2 regions of the Blautia sp. HCN-1074 genome follow, and region 1 is predicted to be linked to the other one. Evidence: predicted binding sites of a transcription regulator. Region 1 holds the regulator's gene; the other holds the start of a gene.
The links. Region 1 encodes HrcA, which represses chaperone genes, less so after heat shock. Its sites were predicted from a motif close to TGTTAGCACTCNNNNNNNNNGAGTGCTAACA; they were not measured.
Positions count from the first base shown of each region.

Region 2: a site for HrcA is predicted at 1,588-1,618, ahead of groES (co-chaperone GroES). Genes of this name have one in related genera too.

Region 1 covers NZ_JBBKBP010000001.1:112,621-116,985, reverse strand. Annotated here, with positions in the region: gene uvrB (excinuclease ABC subunit UvrB) at 1-1,280, shown strand, start outside; gene hrcA (heat-inducible transcriptional repressor HrcA) at 1,661-2,701, shown strand; gene grpE (nucleotide exchange factor GrpE) at 2,719-3,363, shown strand; gene dnaK (molecular chaperone DnaK) at 3,424-4,365, shown strand, end outside.
Region 2 covers NZ_JBBKBP010000007.1:109,118-113,482, forward strand. Annotated here, with positions in the region: gene codY (GTP-sensing pleiotropic transcriptional regulator CodY) at 425-1,210, shown strand; gene groES (co-chaperone GroES) at 1,750-2,034, shown strand; gene groL (chaperonin GroEL) at 2,166-3,785, shown strand; gene WKT11_RS08315 (fibronectin type III domain-containing protein) at 4,255-4,365, shown strand, end outside.

The DNA of each region.
Region 1 (4,365 bases):
GTTCCCATATCAGCATCTTCCCTGCATCCCACTATGTAGTGCCTGCAGAACAGATCCAGAGAGCAGCGGTAGCAATAGAAGAAGAATTAAAAGAACGCGTAGAGTATTTCAAAAGCGAAGACAAACTTCTGGAAGCTCAGCGAATCTCAGAACGCACCAATTTTGACATTGAAATGATGAAAGAAACAGGATTCTGTTCAGGAATTGAAAATTATTCCAGACATCTGTCAGGATTAAAGCCCGGACAGCCGCCATACACGCTGCTGGACTATTTTGGAGATGACTTCTTACTTATTATAGATGAATCTCATATCACAGTACCTCAGGTAGGAGGAATGTACGCCGGTGACCAGAACCGTAAGCAGACGCTGGTAGACTACGGCTTTCGACTTCCTTCAGCCAAGGATAACCGTCCCTTAAGCTTCGAAGAATTCGAATCAAAACTGGATCAGGTCATGTTTGTATCTGCCACCCCGGGACAATATGAGTATGATCATGAACTCCTCTGTGCAGAACAGATCATCCGTCCAACCGGACTTCTGGATCCGAAAGTAGAAGTCCGCCCCATTGAAGGACAGATTGACGACCTGATCGGGGAAGTAAACAAAGAAGTGTCAAAGAAACACAAAATCCTGATCACCACCCTCACCAAACGAATGGCAGAAGACCTGACAGAATATATGAAAGAAGTAGGAATCCGGGTCCGCTATCTTCATTCCGATATCGATACCTTAGAGCGTGCCCGCATCATCCGCGATATGCGTCTGGATGTCTTTGATGTACTGGTAGGAATCAACCTCCTCAGGGAAGGCCTGGACATCCCGGAAATCACCCTGGTAGCAATCCTGGATGCAGACAAAGAAGGCTTTCTCCGTTCCGAAACCTCCCTCATCCAGACCATCGGACGAGCTGCCCGAAACAGCGAAGGCCATGTAATCATGTACGCAGACAACATGACCGATTCCATGCACAAAGCCATCACCGAAACCAACCGCCGCCGAACTATTCAGGAAGCCTACAACAAAGAACACGGAATTACTCCGACTACTATCAAAAAAGCAGTCCGTGACCTCATCGCCGTATCCAAAGCAGTAGCCGAAACCGAAGTCCGACTCCAGAAAGACCCAGAGTCCATGACCCGCAAAGAACTTATCAAACTCATCACCCAGGTAGAAAAACAAATGCGCGCCGCAGCCGCAGACCTCAACTTCGAACAAGCCGCCGAACTCCGCGATAAAATGATCGACCTGAAAAAGAATCTGGATACTTTAGACAAATAATTCTACACCGAGTTTTAGAAGAGGCGATTCGCCTCCCAGGAGAGAGCCCCGCCTATATGATCGTCCTGAACAGCCAGCGGGGAGAAAGTATTGATATTGTGTGCATTTGCAGGATGCTAAGAGATACTAAGTCCGCAGAAATCTGCAGACTTAGTATCTCTTAGCGTCCGAAACCGCACACAATATCAATACTTTCTCCCCGCGTCCCTTTCTATAACATAATCTTAATAATTCCCATTGTTCATAAAATAACAAAAAATTCACAAAATAATATTGACAAACCAAATCAAGAGTGCTATCTTATGAGCATAAGGTGTTAGCACTCCTAAAACATGAGTGCTAACAAACCAAAAACAAAGGCAGTAAAGGAGTGGAACTTCATGGATCAGGAATTAGATGATCGTAAAAAGAAAATACTAAAAGCCATCATCAAAACCTACATGGAAACAGGCGAACCGGTGGGTTCCCGGACCATTTCCAAGTTTGCAGATTTAAATGTAAGCTCTGCCACCATCCGGAATGAGATGTCAGACCTGACAGATATGGGATATATCGTACAGCCCCACACCTCAGCCGGAAGAATTCCTTCTGATAAAGGTTATCGCCTCTACGTAGACGAGCTGATGAAAGAAAAGGAATCAGAGGTTCAGGAAATCAAAGATCTCATGATAGAGAAAACCGATAAACTGGATAAAATGCTGAAACAGGTAGCAAAGGTACTTGCCTCCAATACCAACTATGCAACAATGATCTCTGTTCCACAGTACAGCGGAAGCAAGATTAAATTCATCCAGCTTTCCCGAGTGACACCACTTCAGCTTGTGGCAGTAGTAGTGAGTGATAACAATGTCATCCGAAACCAGATCATCAATCTGGATGAGGAGATGGACGATCAGACAATCCTGAAATTAAATCTTCTTCTTAACACCAACTTAAATGGTGTGCCTATTCAGGACATCAACCTGGGAATGATCGCCCGCCTGAAAGAACAGGCAGGTGTACATGGCTCTGTGGTTGGCACAGTCCTTGATGCAGTGGCAGACACCATCCAGGTAGACGAAGATGATATGCAGATATATACTTCAGGAGCAACCAACATTTTCAAGTATCCGGAGCTTGCAGACACAAGCAAAGCGAGCGAGCTGATTTCAGCATTTGAAGAGAAGCAGGATCTGGTAGACCTGGTGAAAGAGAGAATGTCTGATACCGAGAACACAGGAATTCAGGTGTACATTGGTGATGAGATGCCGGTGCAGACCATGAAAGACTGCAGTGTGGTCACAGCCACTTACGAACTTGGAGAAGGAATGCATGGTACCATCGGTATCATCGGTCCCAAGCGTATGGATTATGCAAATGTAGTTGACAGCCTGAAGGCTTTGAAAGTCCAGCTGGACGAACTGATTAAGAAAGAGAGTTAGAAAGGCGGTAATAGAGAGTGTCAGAAGAAACAAAGAACACAGCTCAGGAAGAAGAGACAACAGAGACTCCGGTAACAGAAGAAACTGTTGAGAATGAACCTGAGGTTGTAGAGAACGGTGAAGCAGAAACAGAGGAAATCCCGGTAGAGGACGGAGACGAGGAAGCTTCCCAGGATGACAAGAAAGACAGCAAATCAAAAACTTCTTTCTTCGGCAAGAAGAAAAAAGAAAAAGATAAATTTGAACAGCAGATTGAAGAACTTACAGACAGACTGAAACGAAACATGGCTGAATTCGATAACTTCCGTAAGAGAACGGAAAAAGAGAAATCCAGTATGTATATCATCGGAGCCAAGGATATTGTTGAGAAGATGCTTCCGGTTGTGGATAACTTCGAGAGAGGTCTTGCACAGGCACCTGAAGGAGATTCTTTTGCAGATGGCATGAAGATGATTTACAAACAGCTGATTACAACATTAGATGAGCTGGGCGTGAAACCGATTGAAGCAGTTGGTAAGGAATTTGATCCGAACTTCCACAATGCAGTGATGCATGTGGAGGACGAAGAAGCTGGTGAGAATATTGTGGTAGAAGAATTCCAGAAGGGTTACACCTACAAGGATTTCGTAGTCCGCCACAGTATGGTAAAAGTAGCCAACTAATTTACATGAAAATATAGAATATATCAAATCTAGTTGAAAATAAACAGGAGGAACAAGATTATGGGAAAAATCATTGGTATTGACTTAGGTACAACAAATAGCTGTGTAGCCGTAATGGAAGGTGGACAGCCAACAGTTATCGCTAATACAGAAGGCGCAAGAACAACACCATCAGTTGTCGCTTTCACAAAAACAGGAGAACGTCTTGTAGGTGAACCTGCAAAACGTCAGGCAGTAACAAACGCAGAGAGAACAATCTCTTCCATTAAAAGAGAGATGGGTACTGACTACCGTGTAACAATCGACGACAAGAAATATTCCCCACAGGAAATTTCTGCTATGATCCTTCAGAAACTGAAAAAAGATGCAGAAGGATACCTTGGTGAGAAAGTTACAGAAGCAGTTATCACAGTTCCTGCATATTTCAATGATGCTCAGCGTCAGGCAACAAAAGATGCCGGTAAGATTGCCGGTCTTGATGTAAAACGTATTATCAACGAGCCAACAGCAGCAGCTCTTGCATATGGCCTTGACAATGAAAAAGAACAGAAGATCATGGTATACGATTTAGGTGGCGGTACATTCGACGTATCTGTAATCGAAATCGGTGATGGTGTTATCGAAGTTCTTTCCACAGCAGGTAACAACCGCCTTGGTGGTGATGACTTCGACCAGAAAGTTACAGATTACATGCTTGCAGAGTTCAAGAAAGCAGAAGGCGTTGACTTAAGCAATGATAAGATGGCACTTCAGAGATTAAAAGAAGCTGCAGAGAAAGCAAAGAAAGAGCTTTCTTCCGCAACAACTACAAACATCAATCTGCCATTCATCACAGCTACAGCAGAAGGCCCGAAACACTTCGACATGAACCTTACAAGAGCTAAATTCGATGAATTAACACATGACTTAGTAGAAATGACAGCAGAACCGGTACGTCGTGCACTTTCAGATGCAGGTATCACAGCATCTGAACTTGGCCAGGTACTTCTGGTTGGTGGATCT
Region 2 (4,365 bases), on a different contig from region 1:
GAAAATATAAAAGATAGTATAAATACAGGAAGAGAATGATACTTTTCCTGTATTTTTTTGTCATAAAATATGTTTGTAATATACATACAGTGTAATAAATAATAATCCGGTTTTGAGAAAAACTGTATTCCGAAATAACACCATATTTATTGAATAATATTTGCAAAAGGAATCTATTTTCAGAAAAGCAAAAATAAATAAAAAAATTATAAAATTTGTCTTGTAATTTATCTGTGAAACGTGTAGTATTAAAGTACGAGTAAAGTTATTGACCGGGTATGTCTGAATCTTCTTTCAGAACAGAGTGAAGATACTGTTCATTGCTTAAATAGTGTCAGAAAAGGTTTCTGTTCATATATTATTAAGATGAGTGAAAGATAAACAGAAAAGAATTCAGATATATGCAAGGCGAAAGGAGGACTATATGAGCGTTCAGTTGCTGGACAAAACAAGAAAAATCAACAAACTTCTGCATAACAGCAGTTCCAGTAAAGTCGTATTTAATGATATCTGCCAGGTTCTGATGGAAACTCTGAGTTCCAATATCCTGGTTCTCAGCAAAAAGGGAAAGGTTCTGGGCGTCAGTTTATGTCCGGGCGTAGAAGAGATTACCGAGCTGATTGAGGATAAAGTTGGCGGATATGTGGATTCATTATTGAACGAGCGATTTTTAGGTGTATTGTCAACAAAAGAGAATGTGAATCTTCAGACACTGGGCTTTGAGCATGTGTCAAGCAGCTATCAGGGAATCATCAATCCGATAGATATCGCAGGAGAAAGATTAGGTACAGTATTTATGTACCGCTATGACAGACCGTATGATATTGAAGACATTATTGTCAGTGAATATGGTACAACTGTAGTTGGTCTGGAGATGATGCGTGCAGTTCACGAAGAGAATGCAGAAGAAGACAGAAAACAGCAGGTTGTGAAATCTGCATTTAATACATTATCCTTCTCAGAGTTGGAAGCAATCATTCATATCTTCGATGAACTCGACGGAGATGAAGGAATCCTGGTTGCAAGTAAGATTGCTGACCGCGTGGGAATCACCAGATCTGTAATTGTAAATGCATTGAGAAAATTTGAAAGTGCCGGTGTGATTGAATCCAGGTCTTCCGGTATGAAGGGAACTTATATCAAGGTTCTCAACGAAGTAATCTTTGATGAACTGGAAGAGATCAAGGCACAGAGAAATAAGAAAGCCTGACTTGCTTTAAATAAATCATAAATCTAAATAATGAAGAACATAAGAAGACTGTCTGCTAATTAGCAGGCAGTCTTTTTGATATTGTAGAATTTTCTAAGGACTTATATCTGATTTCACATAGGACAGTGTTTCTTTCAAACGATAATGATGCCGCACCGCTTCGTTCTGGTACTTTGTCGATCAAAATTATTCTATGTTTTTGGGGTTTGGCATCAAATCGGTACACGAGGAATTTATGCATTAAGATTAAAATTATTTGTAAATTAAGAAAACATGAGAAAAAAATAGAAAAAATAAGTAAATAAGAGAATACATCATATTTTATAATGCTAAAAGCACTTGCGAAATCAAGCCATTTTAAATAATATAAGGACAGTGATTAGCACTCGAGACAAATGAGTGCTAGCAAAAAGCGGCAGGATTTGACAAAGGCCGAAGCAGTTACTGAAATCTGTATCTCCAATTAATAAGAAAGGGCATTGCAGAGCAGCAGTAACAGGACAAATCTCAATTTGGAGAATAAAGGAGGATCATAGATCATGACATTAGTACCTTTAGGTGACAGAGTTGTATTAAAACAGGTTGAAGCAGAAGAAACAACAAAATCCGGAATCGTTCTTCCGGGACAGGCACAGGAAAAACCACAGCAGGCAGAAGTAGTAGCTGTAGGACCTGGCGGAGTTGTAGAAGGTAAAGAAGTAAAAATGGAAGTAGCTGTAGGTGATAAAGTTATCTATTCCAAATATTCAGGAACAGAAGTAAAAATGGATGGCACAGAATATATCATTGTAAAACAGAATGATATTCTTGCAATTGTTAAATAAGCAATATCAAAATAGAAAACATAAATGAAGATACTTATAAGATAATATCTACAGAACGTAATATAAAATATCGGATAAGTATCAGAAAGAATTCATAGAGATCAGAATTTGAATCAGGAGGTCATATTATCATGGCAAAAGAAATTAAATTCGGCGCAGAAGCCAGAGCAGCTCTTGAAGCTGGTGTAAATAAATTAGCTGATACAGTAAGAGTAACATTAGGACCGAAAGGAAGAAACGTAGTTCTTGACAAACCATACGGTGCTCCGCTTATCACAAACGACGGTGTTACAATCGCAAAAGAAATCGAATTGGAAGATGGATTTGAAAACATGGGAGCTCAGCTGATCAAAGAAGTTGCTTCCAAGACAAACGATGTAGCAGGTGATGGTACAACAACAGCTACTGTTCTTGCACAGGCTATGGTTCACGAAGGAATGAGAAACCTGGCAGCAGGCGCTAACCCGATCATCCTCAGAAAAGGTATGAAGAAAGCTACAGATGTAGCTGTAGAAGCAATCAAGAACATGAGCCAGACAATCAGCGGCAAGAAACAGATCGCAAACGTTGCATCTATTTCTGCAAGCGATGAGACAGTTGGACAGTTAGTAGCAGACGCTATGGAAAAAGTTTCCAAAGACGGCGTTATCACAGTAGAAGAATCCAAGACAATGCACACAGAACTTGATCTGGTAGAAGGTATGCAGTTCGACCGTGGATATGTTTCCGCATATATGTCAACAGATATGGAAAAAATGGAAGCAAATCTGGAAGATCCATACATCCTGATCACAGACAAGAAGATCAGCAACATCCAGGAAATCCTTCCATTACTGGAACAGATTGTAAAAGTTGGTGCTAAACTCCTCATCATTGCTGAAGATGTAGAGGGTGAAGCTCTTACAACTCTTATTGTAAACAAATTAAGAGGAACTTTCCAGGTAGTAGCTGTCAAAGCTCCTGGATATGGCGACAGAAGAAAAGAAATGCTTCAGGATATCGCAATCCTTACAGGTGGCCAGGTAATCTCCGAAGAACTCGGTCTTGAACTGAAAGATGCAACTATGGAGCAGTTAGGACGTGCAAAATCTGTTAAAGTTGCAAAAGAGAACACAGTTATCGTTGATGGTATGGGCGACAAAGATGCAATCGCAAACCGTGTTGCACAGATCCGTGGACAGATCGAAGAAACAAAATCTGAATTTGATAAAGAAAAATTACAGGAAAGACTTGCAAAACTGGCTGGCGGCGTAGCTGTTATCCGTGTTGGTGCTTCTACTGAAACAGAAATGAAAGAAGCTAAACTTCGTCTGGAAGATGCTCTTGCAGCTACAAGAGCAGCAGTTGAAGAAGGTATCATCGCAGGTGGCGGATCTGCTTACATCCACGCATCCAAAGAAGTTGCAAAACTTGCAGCTACTCTGGAAGGTGACGAGAAGACAGGTGCAAACATTATCCTGAAAGCTCTGGAAGCTCCTCTGTTCCGCATTTCTGCAAATGCAGGACTGGAAGGTTCCGTAATCATCAATAAAGTAAGAGAATCCGAACCGGGAATCGGTTTCGATGCTCTCAATGAGAAATATGTAGATATGGTAGGCGAAGGAATCCTTGACCCTGCAAAGGTTACAAGAAGTGCCCTTCAGAACGCTACAAGCGTTGCTTCTACATTACTTACAACAGAATCTGCTGTTGCAATCATCAAAGAAGACAATCCGGCACCGGCTGCTAACCCGGGAATGGGAATGATGTAATCAATAGACAAAAATTGATTATTTAACCAAACTGCGAAGCAGTTATTTGGTTATGAGCAAGTAGCAAAAGCGGATTGCGAATATCCGATTGACTAAAAAGGCGTTTCGTGAATTGAAAGATTCATGAAACGCCTTTTTGTGTGAGTGGTAACAAAGAGAAGATAGTTTTTGACAAATAGTAGTCGTACTTTATTGATTTACACTATTTTATTGTGATAAAATTACACCATATAATATAACTGAAAAAGGGAGGAGGTAAAGTTGAAAAAAGAGCAGGAAAAATCTAGCGGAACTTATTGCAGCAACCGACAGCAAGGAAGAAAGGATGTGTGAAAGAATGAAGAAGGATTGCATAAAAAAATCCCATGTAACTGTTTTTATAACAGTGTTAATGTTGCTCACATTTTGTTTTTTGTTTGCAAAACCGGCCAGTACATTTGCGGCTACAGATGTTCCTGGCAGGGCCACAATGCAGGATATTTCAACCCCGGCTTTTGGACAGGTAAAGCTTACCTGGAAAAAGGCAGATAATGCGACGGATTATCATATCTATTACAAAGAGAAAAAGGCCGGAAAGTGG